Regions from separate parts of the Methylocella sp. CPCC 101449 genome, predicted to be linked through region 2. Evidence: predicted binding sites of a transcription regulator. Region 2 holds the regulator's gene; the other holds the start of a gene.

Region 1 (11,794 bases), on a different contig from region 2:
ATATGCAGGCGCGGCCCGATCAGGCACGCGCTTATGGCGTCGAGGCGATCAACCGCGCCGTCGAAGGCGTGAAGGGCACGACCGGTGTGCATCTGTGCTTCGGCTATGCGGCGCTGGTGAAGAACAAGCCGGCCGGCTATTCCTTCCTGCCGGAACTCGAGCGCTGCAATGTCGACCAGATTTCGATCGAAACGGCGCAGCCGGTGCTCGATTTCAAGATTCTCGAGCAATTGCCGAGCAAGACCATGGTCATCGGCGTGATCGACCTCAACGACATGACCATCGAGACGCCGGACGTGGTCGCCGAGCGCATTCGCCGCATTTTCCCCTTCGTGCCGCCCAAGCGTGTCGTCGTCGCGCCGGACTGCGGCATGAAATATTTGCCCCGCGACGTGGCCTTCGGCAAACTACAGGCCATGGTCGAAGGCACGCGCCGCGTTCGTACGGAGCTGTCATAACGGGAGACAAACGCCGATGGTCGATGCACTGCCGCTTTCGCAGATCAAAGTGCTCGACCTGACCCGTGCCCGCGCCGGCCCCACCACGGCGCGGCAGCTCGCCGACTGGGGCGCCGACGTCATCAAAGTGGAGATGACCGAGGGCAGCGAAGGCGCCGGCTTCGACGGCCATCGCGATTCCGCCGATTTCCAGAACCTGCATCGCAACAAGCGCAGCCTGGCCATCGATCTCAAGAGCGAGGACGGCCGGCGCATTTTCGCGCGATTGGCCGAAAAGGCCGACGTGATCGTCGAGAATTTTCGGCCCGACGTAAAACATCGGCTGGGGATCGATTACGACTCGATCCGCAAGATCAATCCACGCATCGTCTATGGCAGCATTTCCGGCTTTGGCCAGGACGGCCCCTATGCGCATCGGCCGGGTGTCGACCAGATCGCGCAAGGCATGAGTGGGCTGATGTCGGTGACCGGCCTGCCGGGCCAGGGACCGGTGCGCGCCGGCGCCGCCGTCGCCGACATGTCGGCCGGGCTTTATCTCTCCATCGGCATTCTGCTGGCGCTGGTCGAACGGCAGCGCTCGGGCGAGGGCCAATGGGTGCAGACCTCGCTGGTGGAATCGCTGATCGCCGTGATGGATTTCCAATCGGCCGCCTGGCTGTTCGACCGCAAGGTGCCGGCCCAGGCCGGCAATAACCATCCCTACTTCATCCCCACCGGCACGTTTCCGACCAAGGACGGGCATATCAACATAGGCTCGGGCACGCAGGGCTCGTGGACGCGGCTCTGCAAGGCGATCGGCGCGGAGGCGCTGCTGGCGCGGGCAGACTATGCCGACCCGGATTTGCGGCGCGGCCATCGCGACAAGCTCAACGAAGAGCTCTCCGCCATCCTGCGCACGCGCACCAGCGCCGAATGGGTGGAGGCCCTGAATGCCGGCGGCGTACCCTGCGGGCCGATCTACAGCATCGACCAGGCCTTCGCCGATCCGCAGGTGAAGCATCTGGGCATCGCCACGCCAATCGAGCATCCGCGCCTGGGGGCGCGCGAGATCGTCGGCCAGCCCATTCACATGTCGCGCACGCCCTGGCAGATGCGTCGCGTGACGCCCGATGCCGGCGAGCATTCTGGTGAAATTCTGCGCGAACTCGGCTTCGAAGACGATGACATCGCCGATCTGCGCCAACGCAAGATCATCTGAACAGGATCACTCCATGAACGCCTCGAACGGCAAACTGATCGGCGAGAAAGACGACGCGATCGGCTGGATCACCTTCAACGATCCGGAACGGCACAATGCCATCAGCCATGAAATGCGCCTCGATCTCATCGATCTGCTCGACGATTTCGAAAAGGACGACGCCATTCGCGCGGTCGTAATGCGCGGCGCCGGCGAAAAATCCTTCGTCTCCGGCGCCGACATTTCGCAATTCGACGGCTATGCCAACAATGCAGAACGGCAGAAGGAAATGGCGGCCGCGACGGCGCGTTTAGGCGATCGCTATGCGAGTTTCAGCAAGCCGCTTATCGCCATGATCCAAGGCTATTGCCTGGGCGCCGGCGTCGGCACGGCGCTCGCCGCCGATCTGCGCATTGCCTCGGACAAAGCGCAGTTCGGCATTCCGGCCGGACGGCTCGGCGTCGCCTATCCGCTGCGTGCCGTCGAACGGCTCATTGAAATCGTCGGCTCCAGCAATGCCACCGAGATGCTGTTCACCGCCAACCGCTATGCGGCGGCCGAGGCCTTGGCGATGGGGCTGGTCAACAAAGTCGTCTCGTTCAGCGAGCTGGAAGCGACCGTGCGCAATCTGGCGATGACCATCGCCGATAATGCGCCGCTGACCGTGCGGGCATCGAAGATCGCCATTCGCGAAGCGGTGAAGCCCGCGAGCGAGCGCGATGCGGCGCGCGTGGGCGCGGCAATTGCCGCGTGTTTCGCCAGCCAGGATCATGCGGAAGGACGCAAGGCGTTTGCGGAAAAGCGCAAGCCGGTTTTCGCCGGACGGTAACTTCACGCCTTCTCGACAATAAGCGCGCTGCCGAGGCCGCCGGCGGCGGCGATGGTGGCGAGGCCGCGCGTGCCGGGCGCTTCCTGTTGCAGTTCGTGAAACAACCGCACGGCGAGGATGGCACCAGAAGCGCCGATGGGATGGCCGCGTGACAGCGCGCCGCCGCCGCGATTGACGCGGATGGGATCGAAGCGCAGCGCATCGACTGTGCCGAGCGCCTGTACCGCAAAGGCTTCCATCATTTCGACGACCGCGATGTCGCCGGTCGCCAGTTGAGCCTGCGCCAGAACCGCTTGTGCCGCCTGTGTGCTCATCAAGCCTGGCAGCACCGGATCGCCGGCGATGCGTCGCGATGCCGTGATGCGAAGGGCATGGGTGGCCTTCAGCTCTTGTAACGCCGCATCGGAAACGACGGCGAGAACCGCAGCCGCATCGGCTTCCACCGCCGTCGTGGCGGCGGTGATCGTTCCCACCAGGGCCGGCAGACGGGCGCAGGTTTTCTCTGAAAGTTCGCGTGCGAAAGCATCGCGATCGAGACCGGCGACAGCAACGATCTCGTCCTGGAGGCGGTCGCGCGCGGCAAGCGCCTTGCGATGGCTTTCGATGGCAAAGACTTCTTGACGGACGCGCGGGATATCGAGCCGCACGGCCAGATCATGCGCCGAAGCGATCATGTCGGGATCGCGGTCAGCCCAGGGCGTGAAGGGCGGGCGCTGATATTCGACCGCTTCTTCATTGTCATGCAGCGGCCGGCGCAGCCGCAGCGGCGAGCGGCTGAAACTTTCGACGCCGCCGCACAAAATAACATCGGCCGCACCGGCGGCGATCCGCTCGGATGCCGCGATCACCGCATCGAGGCCGGCGCAGCATTGCGTGTCGATTGTCTGCGCGGGCACATTCAGGCCCGCCGCGAGGCCCACGACCCGCGCCGGATTGCCGCCGCCGTAAAGCGCATTGCCGAGAATGATGTCGTCGACGCTGTCAGGCGCCAGGCCTGTCTCGGCCAGGATCGCCTGGATCAACGGCGCCGCGAGATCGTGGACGGCGAGCGCAGCCAAAGCGCCGTGGCGCGGCGCCACGGCGGTGCGTTTGGCGGCGACGATCCAGGCGCCGCTCACGCCAGCCGCTCCAGAGCACCGCCGTCGAATTGGCGCTGCAAAGCGGCGAAATCGGTTTTGCCCGAGCGGGTCATCGGCCAATCCGCAGTTTGAAAGACATGCCGAGGGATCATGGCCAGAGGCAGGCTCTCGCGGCAATGGGCAATCAGCGCGCTGGCTGACACCGGCGCGCGCAGTTTGGCGACAGCGACGAGGCGCAGGCCACGCACAGCATCGGGCTCGCCCAGGACGGCGGCAGCTTCGACGGCGGGATGGCGCGTCAGGATGGCCTCAACCACCTCCGGGCTGATGTTCTTGCCCGACGAGATGATCATGCGGTCGGCGCGGCCGACGAGATGCAGGAAGCCGCGCGCATCGAGAAAGCCGACATCGCCGACCGATAGGGCTTCGCCGTGGCGACGCAGGCTGGCTTCATTTTTTGTCGCATAGCCCATGAACACCATCGGACTTTCGACGAAGACCAGCCCCGTCTCGCTGGTGGCGAGTTCCTTGCCTTGCGCATCGCGAATGGCGAGCGTGACGGTGCGAAACGTCCGACCGACGGAGGTTTCCGGCGCGCCTTCGCCTTGTTTGCGCAAGGCGATGAAGCTCAGTTCGGAAGCGCCATAGAATTCGGCTATTACAGCTTGCGGAAAGGCCTGATGCAACAAAGCATGATCGCTTGCACCGAGCTTGGCGCCGGACGATTGGATCAGCCGCAGCGGCAGTTGAATGCCGGCCGACAAAGCGCTTTCGGCCATCAGGCGAAGCTGCGACGGCACGCCATAGAGAATGGTCGCGCCATGTTCCTGCCCCATGCGCACGGCGCGATCGGGCCGGAACGCTCTGGACATCAACAACGTCGCGCCGATCTGCATGGCGTGAGCGGCGGCATAGAGAAACAATGAATGGGTCATCGTGCCGGGGGCCAACAGCACGTCATCGGCACTGACGCCGAACTCTTCCTGTTCGACGGCGAAACTTTCGAGCCAGGAGCGATGATGCCGGCGATAGCCTTTCGGCAGACCGGTCGAGCCGGAGGTGAAGCCGACATAGAAGGGACTTAGGTCGCTGACTTCACGCTGCGGCAAAGGCTTTTCTTCGATTCCGCCGAAGGCTGCGATCAGCGCATCGGCATCGGGATGATCGTCGGGCACTTCGATCAGATGGGGATGGGCGGGCCGTTGATGGCTGATGACGAGGCCCGCATTAACTTGGTCGATGAGCGGCTGGCTCATGGCGAGCGGCCAATCGGGATCGAGAATCTGCGCTTCGCGACCGGTCGAAATGGTGGCGAGAAACAATGGCATGAAGCCGGGGCAATTGCGCAATTGCAGGGCAACCGCCGCACCATCCGGAACCGCCGCGTCGATCAGGCGCGCCAGTTGATCACGCTGGCGCAGCAGCTCGCACCACGTGAACTCCGTCGCATCGCAGACCACCGCGCGCACCGTGGGACGGCGCGCTGCGTGATCGGCGAGGGTCGCGCCAATGATCATGCCTGGGTCCTTGGCGCGGCCACCGTTTGGCTCGGCATCAGCGAAGCGAGATAGGCGCAGGCCAGTGCTTTCAATATGTCGCCCGGCACGAAGACGAGATCGGCGATCAAAGCCGCTTGCACGCTCATGCCGGTTTTCCAAACGAGACCGGCAACGCCCATGGCATGGATGACGATCACGCCACCGATGAGGCAGGCAAGGAGCGCGCGCAGGAATATGCCCGTGCCGTTTGTTCTTTGCATCACCCATCCGATGACGAAAGCACCAACGGGATAGCCGATCAGATAGCCCACCGACGGGCTGAACAGAATGCCCAGTCCGCCGCGGCCGCCCGCCAGCAGCGGCGCGCCCAAGAGTACGACGAAGAAGAAGAGAGCGACGGCGGCAAAGCCCAGACGCGCGCCAAGAAAGACGCCGGCCAGCATGACGCCCAGCGTCTGTAGGGTGATCGGCACGCCGCCGGCGAGCGGCAGATCGAGGCGCGGAAACAGGCCCAGAGCCGCGATCAGAGCGGCGAACAGACTGACGCGGACGAGGTCTCTCAGTTGCACGATATTTCTCTCATTGAAGCCGCAGCCTAGGTGTCATCCCGGACACTTACACAGCAAGTGATCCGGGGACCAGGGGCGTGTGACGTTATTGACGCATATTGAGCTTGTGCCGCAGCGGCTTTTGAAATTCTACCGCACGCCCCTGGATCCCGGATCGCCTGCGGCGTCCGGGTTGACACTAAGGCTGCGGCATAGGCTTGCACCGTCATCGAGTCCCCCGGTCCACGCGATCTGACCGAGCCATATCGAAGCCGCGCGCCGTCAAGGCTTCCGACGCATGATCGGCGAGGCGCAGCACGTCGCTCAGGAAGGGCGCCAGCAGACGCAACGGCGGCCGGCGGCCAGTGCGGGCACGCCAGGCCTCCTCGCGCTTGCCCCACTCGCTCATGATCACCGGAATGAAGCGCAGCATCAACGCCACGGCGAGCGACAGACGGCGCTCGTCAAGTCCGAGCGGACGCAACAGCCGAAACACAGGTTGCAAGGCATCCATCATGTCGAGCATCGGCGTCGTCGCGGTGACGAGATCGGCCAGCGCCATCATCGCCACGAGGCGCAGCAAGGTGGCGAGTGCTATTTCCCAGCCGGAAGCATAGATCTGCAACAGGCCGATGCCGACGAGCAGTGGCAGCAGCGGACGATAGAGTTTCAGGCGCGTGCCGGCTGAGGGAATGGTGACGATGTAAACGCCGAGGATGACGACGAAAGCGATCAGCAACGGCACCCACTCGCTCATCCAGCCGAGCAGGATCGAGACGACGGCCAGCGCCAAAAGCTTGGTGCCGGCACCGATGCGATGCAGCCAGGTCTGTTGCGCGACATGCGGCGCGATCATGGTGCGGCCTGCGCGTCGCAATGGGCGCGATAGGCGCGCAGCACATTTTCCGGCGTGCCATCGCCGGCCACGCGCCCGTCGTCGAGCCAGATGAGGCGATCAAAATCCCGCATGGCGTCGAGATCGTGGCTCGCCATGACGATCTGCTGCGGCAGGCTCGCCAACAGCCGCAGGAACATGTTGCGGGCTCGCAGATCAAGACTCGAGAACGGCTCGTCGAGAACGATCAGCGCCGGCTCGCAGACCAGAACCGCGAGAATGCACAGGTGCTGCTTCTGGCCGTCGGACAATTCGGCGACGGAACGCTCGCACCAATCGGCGCAATTGTGCCGCGTGAGGAAGTCTCGCGCCACCGCGGTCGCCGCCTTTGCATCGAGCCCACGCTCGCGCAGGCCGAAGGCGATTTCCTCGAGGCTCGTCGGAAAAACGATCTGATGTTCGGGATTTTGAAAGATGAAGCCGACGCTACCGGGCAATTGCGCCCGGCTGGCTTGCGTGTCCAGACCATGCACGGTGACCTGCCCCTGATCGGGCAGGAGCAGGCCGTTGAGCAGCCGCAGCAGCGAACTCTTGCCGGCCCCGTTGACGCCGACGAGACCGATGCGGCGCTCGTCCATATTCAAATTCAACTGATGCAGCACGGTGCGGCCATTGCGCGCCAGCGTCACATCCTTCACTGCAATGGTCATGGTGCCGGTCGTGCCGCCTGACTGTACCGCCGCCTGCGCGGCTGCGGCGCCCTTCTAGCAAGAGGTATGCGGCAGCGCAAAACGGGGTTCCACTTGGGACCCAAAGGAACTTTAATCCGGTGAGCTTGTTTTCCTGCCGACGGGACATGTATGGAAGGCCTAATGGAGGGCACCCATGCTGGCTGGCTGGTATGAACGTTGTGGTCCGGCGGACGAAGTCATCAGCGTCGGTGAGATCGAAAAGCCTTTGGCCGGCCCCGGCGAAGTGCTGGTGCGCGTCCATGCCTCCGGCATCAACCCCTCCGACTACAAACGCCGCGCCAATATAAAGGCCGGCATGGAATTTCCGCGCATCGTGCCGCATTCGGACGGCGCCGGCACCGTCGCCGCGCTGGGACCCGGCGTCAGCAATTATCGCGTCGGCGACCGTGTCTGGATATTCAACGCGCAATGGGCCCGGCCGATGGGCTCGGCCGCCGAATTCGTCAGCCTGCCTTCGATACAGGTGCGGCCGCTGCCGAACTGCGTCAGCTATGAAGAGGGCGCGTGTCTCGGCATTCCCGCCATGACCGCCTATCACGCCGTCTTTCGCGACGGGCCGGTGAAGGGGCAAACGGTCTATGTGCCGGCGGCGACGGGTCGGGTCGGCGCCTATGCCATTCAATTCGCCCGCTGGGGCGGCGCCCGCGTCATCGCCAGCACCGGCTCACGCGATCGCATGGACGAGATCAAGGCGCTCGGCGCCGATGTAGTTCTTGAGCGTTCCAGCGATCTGGCGCAGGCCATCATGGACAAGACCGATGATTGTGGCGTCGACCGCATCATCGAGATCGATTTCGGCAACCGGATCGGCTTCAATGAACAGATCGTCGCCGAGGGCGGCACGATCGTCTCCTATGGCGCCGCAACACCAGGCAAAGCCGAGATCACCCTGTCGCCCAGGCGTGCGCGCAACATGTCGGTGCATTTCATCTTCGTCTATCTGCTGTCGGATGCGCAGAAGCAGACGACCTGCGACGGCATTCTGCAGGCGATCCGCGACAAGGCCTTGCGACATCGCATCGCCGGCAGCGTGCCATTGATGGATCTGGCGCGCGCCCATCGCGAGGCGGAAGCGCAAGCCGGCACCGGCCATATGATCGTGACGCTGTAATCACGATGCCATGATCGCTGGTCTGTACGCGACCTTGTTCGCCACGGCCTTTCTGGCCGCGACCATATTGCCGTTTTCCTCCGAAGTGGTGCTGGCGGGCTATCTCGCCACCAGCGACCGGCCGTGGGTGATGCTGATCGCCGTCGCCAGTCTCGGCAATGTGCTGGGATCGATCACCAATTGGATTCTAGGACGCGGGCTGACGGCGTTTCGTGATAAACGCTGGTTCCCCGTTGATGCGGCGGCACTGGCGCGGGCCGAGGGCTGGTATCATCGCTACGGCCGCTGGTCTTTGTTGCTGAGCTGGGTGCCCGTGATCGGCGATCCGCTGACGGTGATCGCCGGCTTCCTGCGCGAACCGCTGTGGATTTTCGTTTTGATCGTCGGCGTGGTGAAGGTGGCGCGCTATCTCGTGGTGGCGGCGGCGGTGGCGGGGTTCGTTTGAGATAGACACACGCTAGATGCCAGTCGCATGGCCTCCGTGTCATCCTGGACGCGCGCAGCGCGATCCGGGATCCAGAGCGTGTGGTACAGTATCAAAAGTGGCTGTGGCGCAGGCCTAACGTGCGGCGGCAAGCGACCGTCACGCGCCCCTGGATCCCCGCTCGCCTGCTACGCAGGCGTCGGGGATGACACCGAGGCACAGGATTTTTCTGCGAAGCCTACGTGTCCCGCACGACGCACCGCAGCCGCGAGACTAGCCCTTGATCTGCCGGCGCACCTTGCGCACCAGATAATCGAAATTGATCTTGTGCTGTTCCGGGCGGCAAATCTTGTCGTGCAGGCGCATGATGTCGTCGCGCGGGAATTCTTCGCCGACCGAGCCGGTGGATTCGGCGAGAATTTGAATCTGCGCGGCGTTCTCCAGCATGATCGTCAGGATCACGCATTCCTCCAACGTGCCGCCGACCGTGGCGACGCCGTGGTTTTTCAGGAAGGCCGCCTTGCTGCCGCCCAGCGCCTTGGCGACGCCGGCGCCCATCTCCTTCGAGCGGATGAGATCGATCGTATCGCGGTAGACGCCGATGCCGTCGGCGAAGACGGCGCTCGGCTGGCTGATCATGCGCAGCGGCCGATCAGTGGCCGAGACGGCGACGGCATAGGTCGGATGGGCGTGGATGACCGAATGCACGTCGGGCCGGATACGGAAGATTTCGGAATGGATGTAGACTTCACTGTGGCGCGGGCCGCCGCCGGCGATCTTCTCGCCTTCGATGTTGCAGGTGACGATATTGTCCATCGTCATCTCGTCGAAGCCGAAGCTGTGCGGTTTCATATAGAAGAGATTGGGTTCGCCCGGCACGCGGATCGACACATGGCCGCGCGTGAAATCGCCGAGGCCCGCAGCCTCGAGCACCAGGCCCGCATCGATCAGTTTCTGCTTGGCTTCATCCTTGGTCATCGTTTCCTCCGGCTCCTTGATTGGCCTTGGCGCTGCTCGTGGACGATTTGGTCGCGGCTGGCAAGCCACCCGCCACGATCCACTGGTTTTACCATTTGGAGAAAAGCCGTAAGGGTGGCTCCATCCAATTGAAATAGTTCAAATATCTTAGCCGTTCTCCGCATGATTTGCAGAGGATGCGCACAGGTGTCCCAAGCGTCTTCACCTGCTTGCCATCGGCCGCAAATCCGGGGCAATGTCGCCCCCGGTTCGGTAGGGAGGATAAAAAAGACATGACGATTTCGCTCCACGAGGCATCGGTGCCCGTTTTCACGCAGATGCTCACGGGGGTTTCGACCCTGCTGGACAAATTGTGCGAACAGGCGGCGGTGAAGAAGATCGATCCGGTGCTGTTTCTCAACGAACGCCTCTATCCCAACATGTTCACCTATGGCCGGCAGTTGCAGGCCATGTGCGACTGGGCCAGCAATACCACCGCCTGGTTGGCCGGCGTCTCACCGCCGAAATTCGACAATACGGAGCGGACCATCGCCGACTGGCAGGCGCGCATTAAGAAGACGCTGGACTTCATCGCCAGCGCCGATACCGCCGCGATCGACGGTGCCGAGGAAAAAGACATCGTCTACCCGGCGGCCGGCGGCACGCGCCAGATGAAGGGCAAGGATTTTCTGCTGCATCAAGCGCTGCCGCAGTTTTATTTTCACGTCACGATCGCCTATGCGATCTTGCGGGCCCGCGGTATCGACTGCGGCAAGCGGGATTTCATGGGTCCGATTCCGCGCATGACCCAACTCACCTGAAGCAAAGCAACTTACCTAAGCAAAGAAGGACAAGTGATGATTAAGCGTATCGAAGCCGGCGCACGCATGAGCAAGGCCGTGGTTCACGGCAACACGGTCTATCTGGCTGGCCAGGTCGCGGACAAGACCAAGGGCAAGAGCGTCACCGAACAGACGACCGAGATCCTGTCGATCATCGACGGCCTGCTGGAACAGGCCGGCTCCGACAAGACGAAGCTGCTCTCCGCCAACATCTGGCTGCCCGACATGGCGACCTTCGGCGAGATGAACGCGGTGTGGGACAAGTGGGTGATCGCCGGCCAGGCTCCGGCCCGCGCGACGGTGGAATCCAAGCTCGCCGGCCCCGACTATAAGGTCGAGATCGCCGTCATTGCGGCGATTGAATAATCATTAAACGGAACCGGCCTTTTCGCCATTGAGCGGATTGGCCGGATCCCATTCATATTGCATGGTCTCGAAGCGCATCGACCAGGCATCGACCAACAATAGGCGGCCGATCAAAGCGTCGCCGAAACCAACGATCTGGCGCACGACTTCCATCGCCATCATCGCCCCCATCGTGCCGGTCAGGGCGCCGAGAACGCCCGCTTCCGAACAGGTCGGCACTGTGCCTGCCGGTGGTGGCTCTGGGAACAGGCACCGATAAGTCGGATTGGGCTTGCCGTGTTCGCTACGGTCGAACGGGCGCAAGGTCGTCAGCGATCCATCGAACACGCCGACCGCCGCCGTGACCAGCGGCTTGCCCTCGAAGAAACAGGCGTCGGACACCGCATAGCGCGTCTCGAAATTGTCTGAGCCATCGGCGACCAGATCATAATCGCGGACCAGGGCACGGGCATTGTCCGCATCGAGCCGCAGCACATGCGAGACGAAGGAGACATGCGGATTGAGCCGGCCAACCGCATCGCGCGCGCTGTCGAGCTTCAGGCGGCCGACATCGGCGGTGCTGTGGATCACCTGCCGCTGCAGATTGGAAAGTGCGACGGTATCGTCATCGACGACGCCGATCGTGCCGACGCCGGCGGCGGCGAGATATTGAATAAGGGGAGAACCAAGCGCGCCGGCGCCGATGACGAGAACGCGCGCGCTTTTCAGCTTCTGCTGGCCCGGACCGCCGATGCCGCGCAGCACGATATGGCGGGCATAGCGTTCGATTTCTTCTTCGTTCAGTTTTTCAAGCTGTTTCATGGCCGCAAACTATCAGCTTCTCCCCCGTTGATGCCATACGCTTCCCGCAGGGCCTGATCTCGTTTAGAGCAGGCAACCATGTTCAGAACCCTCCTTATTCTGCAAATTGTCGCCAT
Region 2 (11,794 bases):
GACAGGATAACGCCCGCATTCTCGGCGAACTTGGCTACAGCGCCACCGAAATCGCCAGCCTGGAAAGCAAGGGAATCATTCGCGGAACCGGCTGACGGCTCGGTTTCGGCCTTGCAATAGCGTTTTGCAGTTTGACCTAGTCAAACGCCACAAAGACGCGTCAAACCAAGACTCTAACCAAAATTGCGTTTCTATCGAAACGCAATTTGCTTTAGGCTCCGCCCGTCTCGTTTCCCATGAGGAGGACGTTATGGCCGGCAAGTTCGTGCTGAAAAAATCTTCCAACGACAAATTTTATTTTGGTCTTTTAGCCGGTAACGGCGAAAACATTCTGAAAAGCGAAATGTACGAAGCTCATGCTTCAGCCATCAAGGGCATCGAATCCGTCAAGGCCAATGCGGCCAAGGACGAACGCTATGAACGCAAGACCGCCAAGAACGGTCAGGAGATGTTCAACCTGAAAGCCGCCAACGGCCAGATCGTCGGCACCAGCGAAACCTATTCCTCGGCCTCGGCGCGCGATAACGGCATCGAGTCGGTGAAGAAGAATGCGCCGGATGCGGCGATCGACGATCAGACCAAATCATAACGACAGACCGCGCCGTTTTCGCATGACAGCGGCGCGGTTTTTTCCATGCAAAGTCATTTCACCGCCGTCGCCCGGTAAGTGGCAACGTTATGCGCCATAGGCGCTAACCATAAATGCCATCGCGACGGCCTTTCGACCTACACGTCATTTTGAGACAGGCCGAAAGGCGCTCTTGACGTGTCCCTTCAAACTATCAAGCTTAAGGATGTACGGCACGTCATTGCGTGACGTGATCAAGTTGAGTTTTCAATTCGACACGGAGAGGATCGTCATGACCAACGGGACTCCGACCATCCGCGCCAACGGCAAGCCCTTTAAAGTCGAGGCCGATACCACAGCCGCCTATTGGCATAACAGCGCCGACAATACCCTGCCGCCGCCCGACATGATGGGCGCCTATATGCGCAACCGGCCCGTTCCCTCCGGAGCGGTTGAAGGGCGCAAGGCCTGGATCATCGGCAGCGGCATCGCTGGCCTTGCCGCTGCCTTCTACCTGATCCGCGATGGCGGTCTGGCGGGCAAGGACATCACCATCCTCGACACGGTGCACATCGAGGGCGGTTCACTCGATGGCGCGGGCAATCCCGAGGATGGTTACATCATCCGCGGCGGCCGTGAGATGAATTGGAACTATGACAATCTGTGGGACATGTTTCAGGACGTGCAGGCGCTCGAAATGCCTGAAGGATTCAGCGTTCTGGACGAATATCGACTGGTCAACGACAACGATTCAAATTTCTCCAAAGCGCGGCTCATGCACAAGCGTGGTCAGATCCGCGATTTCTCGACCCTCGGTCTGTCCAAGCCGCAGCAATGGGAACTCATCCGTCTTTTGCTGAAGCGCAAGGAAGACCTCGACGACATCACCATCGAGCAATATTTCAGCCCAGGCTTCCTCGAAACCAATTTCTGGTATCTGTGGCGTTCGATGTTCGCTTTCGAGAATTGGCAGAGCCTTCTCGAAATGAAGCTCTACATGCACCGTTTCCTCGATGCCCTCGACGGACTGACGGATATGTCGGCGCTGATCTTCCCCAAATATAACCAGTACGACAGTTTCGTCCGTCCCCTCGTAGAGCACCTGCGCCAACAAGGCGTGAAGGTGCAATTTGACACGCGCGCCTATGACCTCGACATGACCGTGGAAGGCGAGACACGTCGTGTAACCGCGATCAAGGCCAAAGTGGGCGGCACCGATACGACGATCGCGGTCGGCCCGAAAGATGTCGTCTTCGCGTTGACTGGCTCCATGACCGAAGGCACCGCTTACGGCGACATGGATCATGCGCCCATCCTCGAACGGGGCAAGAATGATCCAGGCGATGCCAGTGACTGGGCGCTCTGGAAGAACCTTGCCAAGAAGTCGCCTGTCTTCGGCAAGCCGGAAAAATTCTATGGCGATGTCGATCGCTCGATGTGGGAGTCGGTGACCTTAACCTGCAAGCCCTCTCCCTTCGTCGATAAGCTGAAAGAGCTTTCGGTCAACGATCCTTATTCAGGCAAGACGGTGACGGGCGGCATCATCACCTTCACCGATTCCAATTGGGTGATGAGCTTTACATGTAACCGCCAACCCCATTTCCCAACCCAGCCCAAGGACGTTCTGGTAATCTGGGTCTATGCCCTGCTGATGGACAAGGAAGGCAACTACGTCAAAAAGCCGATGCCGGCCTGCACCGGGCGCGAGATCATCGCCGAGCTTTGTTATCATCTGGGCATCGAGAGCAAGCTCGACGAAGTCGTCGCGAACACCAAGGCCCGCCTCGCGCTCATGCCCTACATCACCTCGATGTTCATGCCGCGCGCCGCGGGGGATCGCCCGCATGTGGTGCCTGCGGGCTGCACCAATCTTGGCTTGATGGGTCAGTTCGTCGAAACCTCGAACGACATCATTTTCACGATGGACAGTTCGATCCGCACGGCCCGCGTCGGTGTCTATACGCTTTTGAACCTGAACAAGCAGGTGCCTGACATCAGCCCGACGCAGTATGACATCCGCTCCATCCTTAAAGCCGCGCGAGCCCTGAACAATGGCGAGCCCTTTCCCGGCGAGCGCCTGCTCCATCGACTCTTGGACAAAACCTATTACGCGCACATCCTGCCGCCGTTACCGGAACCGGATTCCTCAAAGCGCGAAGCGATCGAGAGCGAGCTGGCGGGACTTCTCGGAAAGGGCAGCCAGGCCCTTGGCACAGTTTCGAGTTGGCTCGAACAGGTTCGACAAAACCTGACCAGCCGCAAAAATTAAAATTGCAGGAGGGCGCCGGCGAGGCCAAGCAGAACGACGACAATCCACGGTGGCGCTTTCCACACCGTCAGCAAAAGGAAACCGGCCAGCGCCACCGTAAAGTCGCGCGGTGTCAGCACCGCGCTTGTCCATACCGGGCTATAAAGCGCGGCACCCAAAATGCCGACGACGGCGGCATTGGTGCCCCGCATGGCCGCCTGCGCCGTGGGGCGAAGCCGCAACGCATCCCAAAACGGCAAGGTGCCGTAAACGAGCAGAAGCCCCGGCAGGAAGACGGCGACGAGTGCGATGATGGCGCCTGGTAACCCATTTGGTGCCGGCCCGACGGCCGCGCCGAGATAAGCAGCGAAAGTGAAAAGCGGCCCGGGAACCGCCTGCGCCAAACCATAGCCGGCAAGGAAAGTTTCGTTGCCGAGCCAGCCGGGTGTCACCACCTCGGCCTGCAGCAAAGGCAGCACCACATGGCCGCCGCCGAACACGAGCGCGCCGGAGCGGTAAAAGGCATCGAACAGCGCGATGGCCTGCTGGCCAGTCGTGGCGACCATCAGCGGCGGCAACACCAAGAAAGCAGCAAACAGCACGAGCGCAATCGCCCCAGCCGTCTTCGAAACGGGAAAATGCAAATGTCCAGCGGCGATGGGATCGGTGCCGGTGCCACGACACAGCCAGAGGCCGATCAGCGCACCGAACGCGATGGTGATGATCTGCCCAAAGGAGCCGCCGACAAAGGTTACGAGCGCGACCGCGATCAGGGCGATCGCCGCGCGCTCCTTGTCCGGCGTCAGGCTTTTCGCCATTCCCCAGATCGCCTGCGCGACGACGGCGACGGCCACCAGTTTCAATCCGTGCAGAATGCCTTCGGCCACGGGGCCTGTGAAAGACGCGGCACCAAGCGCGAAGGCGAAGAGGAGGATGGCCGACGGCATGGTGAAAGCAAACCAAGCCGCCAGCCCGCCCAGCAGCCCATTGCCGCGCAGGACACCGAGAGAAAAACCAACCTGGCTCGACGCGGGCCCCGGCAGAAACTGGCAAAGCGCGACCAGATCGGCATAGGCGGCCTCATCGATCCAACGGCGGCGCACGACGATCTCGTCTCGGAAATAGCCCAAGTGAGCGATGGGGCCGCCGAACGACGTCAACCCAAGTTTCAGGAACGAAAAAAAAACCTCGCCGACCGAGCCCTGCGCCGCCAACGTCCCCTTCGTTGTCGAATCAACCCGGTCAGCCATCAAAAGAATCTCCGTTCGCCGTGGAGGCTATAAGCCCCGGCGGAACCTTCTGCATGGGGATTTTATTGCCACTGTGACACTTCTCGAAACGTCGGGATACGATTGCCGCACCGCTTCTTCATGATAAACCTTTTGCTTGATTCATTGTCAGAAAGGCGGGTCATTCGCCGCCCGTCCTCCGCCGATATTTGATGTGTTGAAATCAACGACCCGCGAACGCGGGCGACACCGTTGCTCCCGGAGTTTTTGCAGATGACGCAGCCTCAATGGTTATCGGTGGGTCTCATCATCGTAATGATGGGGGCGTTTCTGTGGGGCCGGCTGCGCTATGACGTGGTGGCACTGCTAGCCCTGCTGGCGGGCCTTGCTCTCGGCATTATTCCGCTGAAAGAGGCTTTCACGGGCTTCTCCGACGATATCGTCATCATCGTCGGCAGCGCTTTGATCTTGAGCGGCGCGGTCGCCCGCTCGCGTCTGATCGAGCGGGCCATGTCGGGGCTCTCCCCCGCACAGAGCTCGACGCAGGTGCAGGTCTTCGTGCTGGTGATCAGCGTCGCCGTCCTCTCCGCCTTCATCAAGAATATCGGCGCTCTGGCGATGATGCTGCCGATCGCCTATCAGCTCGCGCGCAAGGGCGGGAAATCCCCGTCTGTCTTCCTGATGCCGATGGCCTTCGGCTCGCTGCTCGGCGGCATCGTCACTTTGGTGGGCACGTCGCCGAACGTGATCGTCTCGCGCGTTCGCGGCGAATTGACAGGCACGCCGTTCAGCATGTTCGACTTCACGCCCGTCGGCATCGTCATCGCCGTTGCCGGCTGTGCCTTCCTGGCCGTGGGCTATCGTCTGCTGCCGCGCGATCGCCGTGGCGCCACCTCCCTAGAAGCAGCCCTCGATATCGAGGATTATGTCACCGAGGCTCGCGTCGCGGATGGCTCCAAACTGAAAGACAAGACCGTCGCCGATCTGCGCAATCTCGGCGGCGGCGAAGTGGAAATCGTCACGATCCTGCGCGCCAAACGCCAGATCGCCGCGCCTCTGCCCGATGCCCGGTTGAAGGTCGACGACATCCTGCTTCTGCGCGGCGAAGGCGACGCGCTCGAAAAGGTCGTCGCCGAAGGCGGGCTCGATCTGGTCGGCCGGGACCACAAGGAACGCGTGCCTGGCAATGGCGAAACGCCTGTTGAGCGGGTCAGCGAGGCGGTGATCGCGCCGGGCTCGCTGCTTATCGATCAGACGGCGGCGGAGCTTAATCTCTACACCCATCATGGCGTCAATCTGCTGGCCATCAGCCGCGCCGGCGAACGCCTGTCGGAACGGCTGCGTGACGTGCGGCTGCGCTCCGGCGACGTGGTGCTGGTCCAGGGCGGCGAAGACGTGCTGCCTGAGCGCATGGTGGAACTTGGACTGTTGCCGCTGGCCGATCGGCCCGTCGCGCTGGGCAGCACGCGCCGCGCCCTTGTGACGGGCGGCGTGCTGGCCCTCACCATCGCGGCGCTGGCGTTCAGCCTGGCGCCGGTGCCGGTCGTATTTTTCGCCGCGGCGGTTCTGCTCGTCGCATTCAAGGCCCTGCCGCTGCGCGAGGCCTATAGCAATGTCGATGCGCCGATCTTGCTGATGCTCGCGGCCCTCATCCCTGTCAGCGACTCCTTGCGCTCGACCGGCGCGACCGAGGTTTTCGCCACATGGCTGGCATCGGTCGGCAGCGGCCTTCCCGGCTGGGCCTCCCTTGGGCTCATCCTCGTTGCCGCCATGGCCGTGACGCCCTTCCTCAACAACGCGGCGACGGTTCTGGTGATGGCGCCGATCGGCGCTGGCTTCGCCACCCAACTGGGCTATAAGCCGGATGCCTTCCTGATGGCGGTGGCGATCGGTGCGGCTTGCGATTTCCTCACGCCCATCGGCCACCAGTGCAACACGCTGGTGATGGGTCCCGGCGGCTATAAATTTACCGACTATGCCCGCCTTGGTGCGCCGCTTTCCCTGCTGGTCATTGCGATCGGCGTGCCGGCAATCCTGATTTTCTGGCCGCTGCGCTGAGGCTTCCGGCCTTTCCGACCGCCCCTCTTGCGGAACACATCGCGAACGATTATCGTTTGTTCATGGTTTGTTTATCGATTCGCCACAGGGTGGTGCGCCCGATGAGGGGCGAATCGGCAGAGCGGCTTTCAAAGCGCCTTGGCTTGCGGCGTGAGCCCAGCGTGCGTGGGCGGAGAGGAACATTATGCTGACGAAGAAGCAGAGCGAACTCCTGCGCTTCATCAACGAACGGCTCAAGGAAGCCGGCGTACCCCCGTCCTTCGACGAGATGAAGGATGCGCTCGACTTGCGTTCGAAGTCGGGCATTCATCGCCTGATCATGGCGCTGGAGGAGCGTGGCTTCATCCGCCGCCTGCCCAATCGCGCCCGTGCGCTCGAAGTGCTGAAACTGCCGGAAGCCTCCGTGCCGGTCGGTCCGCGCGGCGGCCGCTTCTCCCCGGCTGTGATCGAAGGCAACCTCGGCAAGGTCCGGGCGCCCGTCACTCCCGTTTCCGATGATTTCGTGCCGCCGATTTCGATCCCCGTCATGGGCCGCATTGCTGCCGGTACGCCGATCTCGGCGATCCAGTCGCGCAGTCACACCATTTCCGTGCCGCCGGATTTTCTTTCCACGGGCGACCACTTCGCCCTGGAAGTGCGCGGCGACTCGATGATCGAGGCCGGCATTCTCGACACCGACACGGTGATCATCCGCAAGCAGGATACCGCCGATTCCGGCGACATCGTCGTGGCCTTGATCGACGACGAGGAAGCAACGTTGAAGCGGCTGCGCCGGCGCGGCGCCTCGATCGCGCTCGAAGCGGCCAATCCAGCCTATGAAACCCGGATTTTCGGCCCCGACCGGGTCCGTATCCAAGGGAAGCTGGTGAGCCTGATCCGCCGCTACTGAACGGCAGGCTCATTGCGGCTCGTCGGTCTCCTCCTGCGGAGATGAAGCCGCGACGGGCGGATCGTTCTGCGCGAGAATGCGGGGTGCCGGCGACCATGGCCGATCGAGCTGTGGGGCGCGGGCGCTGCGCAAGGATGCCTTACCATCGCCGGAAAAGCGAAATTCGCTGGCGCCATATTTCAACAGATGTTCGCCATCGACGATGAGCGATGGCCCCGTGCAGGTACCGTTGAGCCAAAAGCGTGTGACGACGATATCGGCACGCGGGCAGTCCTCGGCGACATTGCGAGGATCGAGGATGAGGACGATGACGCGACCGTCCCGCAATGTACCCGTGCAACCACCGACATCGCACAGACCATTGCCCTGCAAGGCCGCATCGCGCGCCGGACGCGCATCGGCATCGGCGGTCAGCCATTGCGACACGCCGAAGAAATTGCCGCGCGCATTCAGGACAGCGAGGCGGCCGTCGGCCACGCGATAAGCCAGGGTGCCGCCTTGTCTGTCGATCATCAGGTCTGGGCGCGCGCCTGTCAGCGCCAAAGCCACACCGGCCACGGCAAACGGCACGCCCAGCCAGCGCAGCGGTGTCTGCCATAAGGTGATCCACAACAGACCGAGCGTCATCAGCAGCAGAGCGCCGGCGCCAAAAGCCGGGATCATGCGCGTCGAGCCCGCCAGGCCCGCGACCCATTCGGCGACGACCATCATGCCGCTCACGCCCAGCCCCATGACCCACCAGCAGGGACCGTCGAGCCCAAAAGCCGAGGCGAGCAACCCCAGCGCCCCGAACGGCATGACGACAAATTCAACCAAGGGGATCGCCAAAACGTTGCCGATAAGCCCGTAGCTGGAAATCCTGTGGAAGTGAAAAGTCGCATAAGGATCGGTGGCGAGCGAGGCGATCAAGGTCGTCACGACAGCAGCCCACACCATGAATCCTGCGCGGTTCAACAGTCCCGGCGGTCCATCATGTTTCATGCCGAAGAAGCCGGCGGCGCCGCGCTTTTCAAACGCGGCGATCATTGCCGCCACCGCCGCAAAGGACATCTGGAAAGAGGGACCGAGCACGGTGACCGGCTCGCGCAGCATGACGACCAAAGCGGCGATGGCGAGATTGCGCATCGAGAACGCCGGCCGGCCAAACAGCACGGCACCCAGCATGATCAGCACCATGACCAGCGCCCGCTCCGTCGCCACTTCCGAGCCGGAGAAGACATCGTAGGCGACCGCGCCGATCATGGCGAAGGCCGCCGCCCATCGCTTGATCGGCTGGGTCAGCGCCATCGTCGGCGACAAGGCCAGCAGCGCACGCAAAATCCACAGCATCAGCCCCGCCGCTAGCACCATGTGCAGGCCGGAAATCGAGACGACGTGATAAATGCCCGCCGCCCGCAGCGCCTCGTTGGTGGCCTCCGGGATCAGCCCACGCTTGCCAGTGACGAGTGCTGCGGCAACGGCACCATTAGCGCCGCCGATGGCCGTGGCGATCCGCGCGGTCAGGGCATTGCGGCCACGATCGACCCACGCGTTGAAGCGCGCCACCCAAGGCACATCGAGCGCCGCCACCGTCAGCGGCCGCGACACCCCGTTGCCCACCGCGCCGATCCGCTGGAACCAGGCATCGCGGGCAAAATCATAGCCGCCCGGCTCCGAGGCCCGGGGCGGCGGCAGCAGCCGTGCGGTCAGGCCGATAGAAGCGCCGGAGGTAAAATCAGGCCGGCCACGCAGGATGATGCGCACCCGCTGCGGCCGCGCCGCCTCGGCCAGCCCTTCGGCGCTCGCCAGGCGCAACACCAGCCGTGCCGACCCCTCACGCAAATCCATGGTCTCGACGAAGCCTGTGACCTTGCCGCTCCAGGGCCGTTCGATGACCGGCGCCGCCACCCAGAGCGTGCGCAGCGCCGCGACCGAGAAACCGGCGAAGAGAAAGGCCAGAGCCACGGCGGCGCGATAGGCCGCGAGACGCTCGCGACACAGCGCCCACACCGCCAGGCCGATGCAAACCACGGTGGCGAAAAGCGGCGCCGGCAGCCAAGGTTCCCGCTCGGCAGCGAAATAGAGCACGACGCCGGCTCCGAAAGCCACGGCGGCCCACGGAAACAGCCGCCGCCCAGCCACTTCCTCGGCGAACCAGGCGGAGAGCCGTGTCGACAGCCAAGCTGGGCTCGACGCGATGCGCCCGGCGCGCGCGCCGGCCGTATCCGCAATGGCAATGGTGCCAGCCCTCGGCATCTCGTCTCAGCCCCTGTCCCCAATCCCTTTCCCCTGGACCATTGCACAGTTTAAACGCCCCGCCGTCTACCTCCCGCCGCAAGTTGTGTGATAGATGCCCGCATTTGGCGGCGGACGAGATGTCCCCGCGCCCGATCAGAAGCATACGAGTACAGCCATGTCCGATCCCGTCGTCACCCGGTTCGCCCCCTCCCCGACCGGCTTCCTCCACATCGGCGGAGCGCGCACGGCTTTGTTCAATTGGCTCTTTGCGCGCCATTTCGGCGGCAAGATGCTGCTGCGGATCGAAGATACGGATCGCGAACGTTCGACCGAGGCGGCCATCACGGCCATTATCGACGGCCTGTCCTGGCTTGGTCTTTCTTGGGACGGCGACGTGATCTATCAGTTCGCGCGCGCCAACCGCCACGCCGAGGTGGCGCACCAGCTCCTGCGCGAAGGCAAAGCCTACAAATGCTTCGCCACCCAGCAGGAGCTTGAGGAGATGCGCGAGAAGGCGCGCGCCGAGAAACGCCAGACCCGCTACGATGGGCGCTGGCGCGATCGTGCGGCTGGCGATGTCGCGGCCATGGAAGCGGCCGGCGTCAAGCCGGTGATCCGCCTCAAGGCGCCGACCGATGGCGACACGGTCATCGACGACAAGGTGCAAGGCCGAGTGGTCTTCCCCAACAAGGATCTCGACGATCTGGTGCTGCTGCGCTCCGACGGCACGCCGACCTATATGCTTGCCGTCGTCGTCGATGACCACGATGCGGGCATAACCCATGTGATCCGTGGCGACGATCACCTCACCAATGCGGCCCGGCAGGCACATATCTATCAGGCCATGGGATGGCAGACGCCGATCTTCGCGCACATCCCGCTGATCCACGGGCCGGACGGCGCCAAATTGTCGAAGCGCCATGGCGCGCTTGGCGTCGATGCCTATCGCGCCATGGGTTATCTGCCGGCGGCGCTGCGCAATTATCTCGTACGCCTCGGCTGGAGCCACGGCGACCAGGAGATTTTCTCGACCGACGAGATGATCCAGACATTCGACCTGCCGCAGATCGGTCGTTCGCCGGCGCGTTTCGACTACGCCAAGCTGGAAAATCTCAACGGCCACTATCTGCGCGCCATGCCCGATGCGGAATTGCTCGACACGCTGATCGCCACTCTGCCCTTCCTCAAGGACGGTCCGGCGCTGGCCGCGCGTCTCGACGCACCTTTGCGCGCGCGTCTGCTGGCCGCCATGCCCGGCTTGAAGGAGCGCGCCAAGACGCTCAACGATCTGATCGACGGCGGTGGTTTCCTGTTCGCGCAGCGCCCGCTTGCGACCGACGAGAAAGCGACCGTCGCACTGGAGAATGGCGGACGCGCACATCTCGCCGCGCTCACACCGCGCCTCGCGCAGGTGAGCGAATGGACGGCACAGGCGACGGAAGCGATCGTGCGCGCCTATGCGGAAGAAACCGGCGCCAAGCTCGGTCAGATTGCACAACCGTTGCGCGCAGCGCTCACCGGGCGGCTGACGTCACCTGGCATTTTCGACGTTCTGGTGGTGCTGGGACGCGAGGAAGCCCTCGGCCGCCTCGATGATCAGGCACGCCTGGCGGCGCTCAACTAGAGCAAACTGCGCTTCGACCGAAACGCAATTTTGCCCAGGACCTTGGTTCTGACGCGTCTTTCCAGCGTTTGACCAAAGTCAAATCGCGAAACGCTATATGGCGCGATCGCCTCAAAATAAGGCAACGCTTTGCACCCGCTAAACCGTCCGGTGCAAAGCGGGCCATTCACATTGGCGATAACAGCCATTCGGTGGCCTAGGTCGAGCCGTTTAAAACTGTAACATATCGCTGCTTTTATTGAATTTTCTGACCACGCCGCGCCATCTTTTGGTCAGACTTGAATGCTGCCCGCCGATGCGTTAGCACACGCCCGGTTGTGGAAAACCTTCCCTCACGCTGGCGCCCTATTCCGGGCCTCCGGCACACATCATGAAGGCCGTAAATATGAGCAAGACCGCGACGATCACAATCGGCAATAATACCTATGATATGCCCATGCGCGGCGGCACTGAGGGACCGGAAGTCGTCGACATCGCCAAGCTCTACGGACAGGCTAACGTCTTCACCTACGATCCGGGTTTCATGTCGACCGCGAGCTGCGAGTCGAAGATCACCTATATCGATGGCGACGCCGGCATTCTGCGGTATCGCGGCTATCCGATCGAACAGCTTGCCGAACATGGCGACTTCCTCGAAACCTGCTACCTGCTGCTGTACGGGGAACTGCCGACCGCAGCGCAGAAATCCGATTTCGACTATCGCGTGACCCGTCACACGATGGTGCATGAGCAGATGTCGCGCTTCTTCTCCGGCTTCCGCCGCGACGCGCATCCGATGGCCGTCATGGTCGGCACGGTGGGTGCCATGGCCGCGTTCTATCCGGACTCCGCCGATATCACCGATCCGCATCAGCGCATGATCGCTTCGATGCGTCTGGTCGCCAAGATCCCGACGATCGCGGCGATGGCCTATAAATATTCGATCGGCCAGCCGTTCGTGTTCCCGAAGAACGACCTCGAT

The links. The regulator LexA, encoded in region 2, represses DNA repair genes until DNA is damaged. The targets are predictions, from matches to a motif close to TGTTCNNNNTGTGTTCNG.
Region 1: OIM99_RS06235 (energy-coupling factor ABC transporter ATP-binding protein) is a predicted target of LexA. The motif match lies at 7,276-7,293, and genes of this name have one in related genera.

Annotation. Positions count from the first base shown of each region.
Region 1 covers NZ_JAPDHU010000001.1:1,359,577-1,371,370, forward strand. Annotated here, with positions in the region: gene OIM99_RS06200 (uroporphyrinogen decarboxylase family protein) at 1-458, shown strand, start outside; gene OIM99_RS06205 (CoA transferase) at 475-1,656, shown strand; gene OIM99_RS06210 (enoyl-CoA hydratase) at 1,670-2,464, shown strand; gene OIM99_RS06215 (thiolase family protein) at 2,467-3,582, opposite strand; gene OIM99_RS06220 (AMP-binding protein) at 3,579-5,060, opposite strand; gene OIM99_RS06225 (biotin transporter BioY) at 5,057-5,611, opposite strand; gene OIM99_RS06230 (energy-coupling factor transporter transmembrane component T) at 5,817-6,446, opposite strand; gene OIM99_RS06235 (energy-coupling factor ABC transporter ATP-binding protein) at 6,443-7,135, opposite strand; gene OIM99_RS06240 (NADPH:quinone reductase) at 7,311-8,288, shown strand; gene OIM99_RS06245 (YqaA family protein) at 8,299-8,733, shown strand; gene OIM99_RS06250 (class II aldolase/adducin family protein) at 8,986-9,690, opposite strand; gene OIM99_RS06255 (DUF1993 domain-containing protein) at 9,963-10,490, shown strand; gene OIM99_RS06260 (RidA family protein) at 10,524-10,877, shown strand; gene OIM99_RS06265 (molybdopterin-synthase adenylyltransferase MoeB) at 10,881-11,678, opposite strand; gene OIM99_RS06270 (phosphatase PAP2 family protein) at 11,757-11,794, shown strand, end outside.
Region 2 covers NZ_JAPDHU010000002.1:159,952-171,745, reverse strand. Annotated here, with positions in the region: gene OIM99_RS11425 (CaiB/BaiF CoA-transferase family protein) at 1-95, shown strand, start outside; gene OIM99_RS11420 (YegP family protein) at 251-589, shown strand; gene OIM99_RS11415 (oleate hydratase) at 861-2,837, shown strand; gene chrA (chromate efflux transporter) at 2,834-4,066, opposite strand; gene OIM99_RS11405 (SLC13 family permease) at 4,319-6,103, shown strand; gene lexA (transcriptional repressor LexA) at 6,288-6,992, shown strand; gene OIM99_RS11395 (ComEC/Rec2 family competence protein) at 7,002-9,227, opposite strand; gene gltX (glutamate--tRNA ligase) at 9,385-10,833, shown strand; gene gltA (citrate synthase) at 11,219-11,794, shown strand, end outside.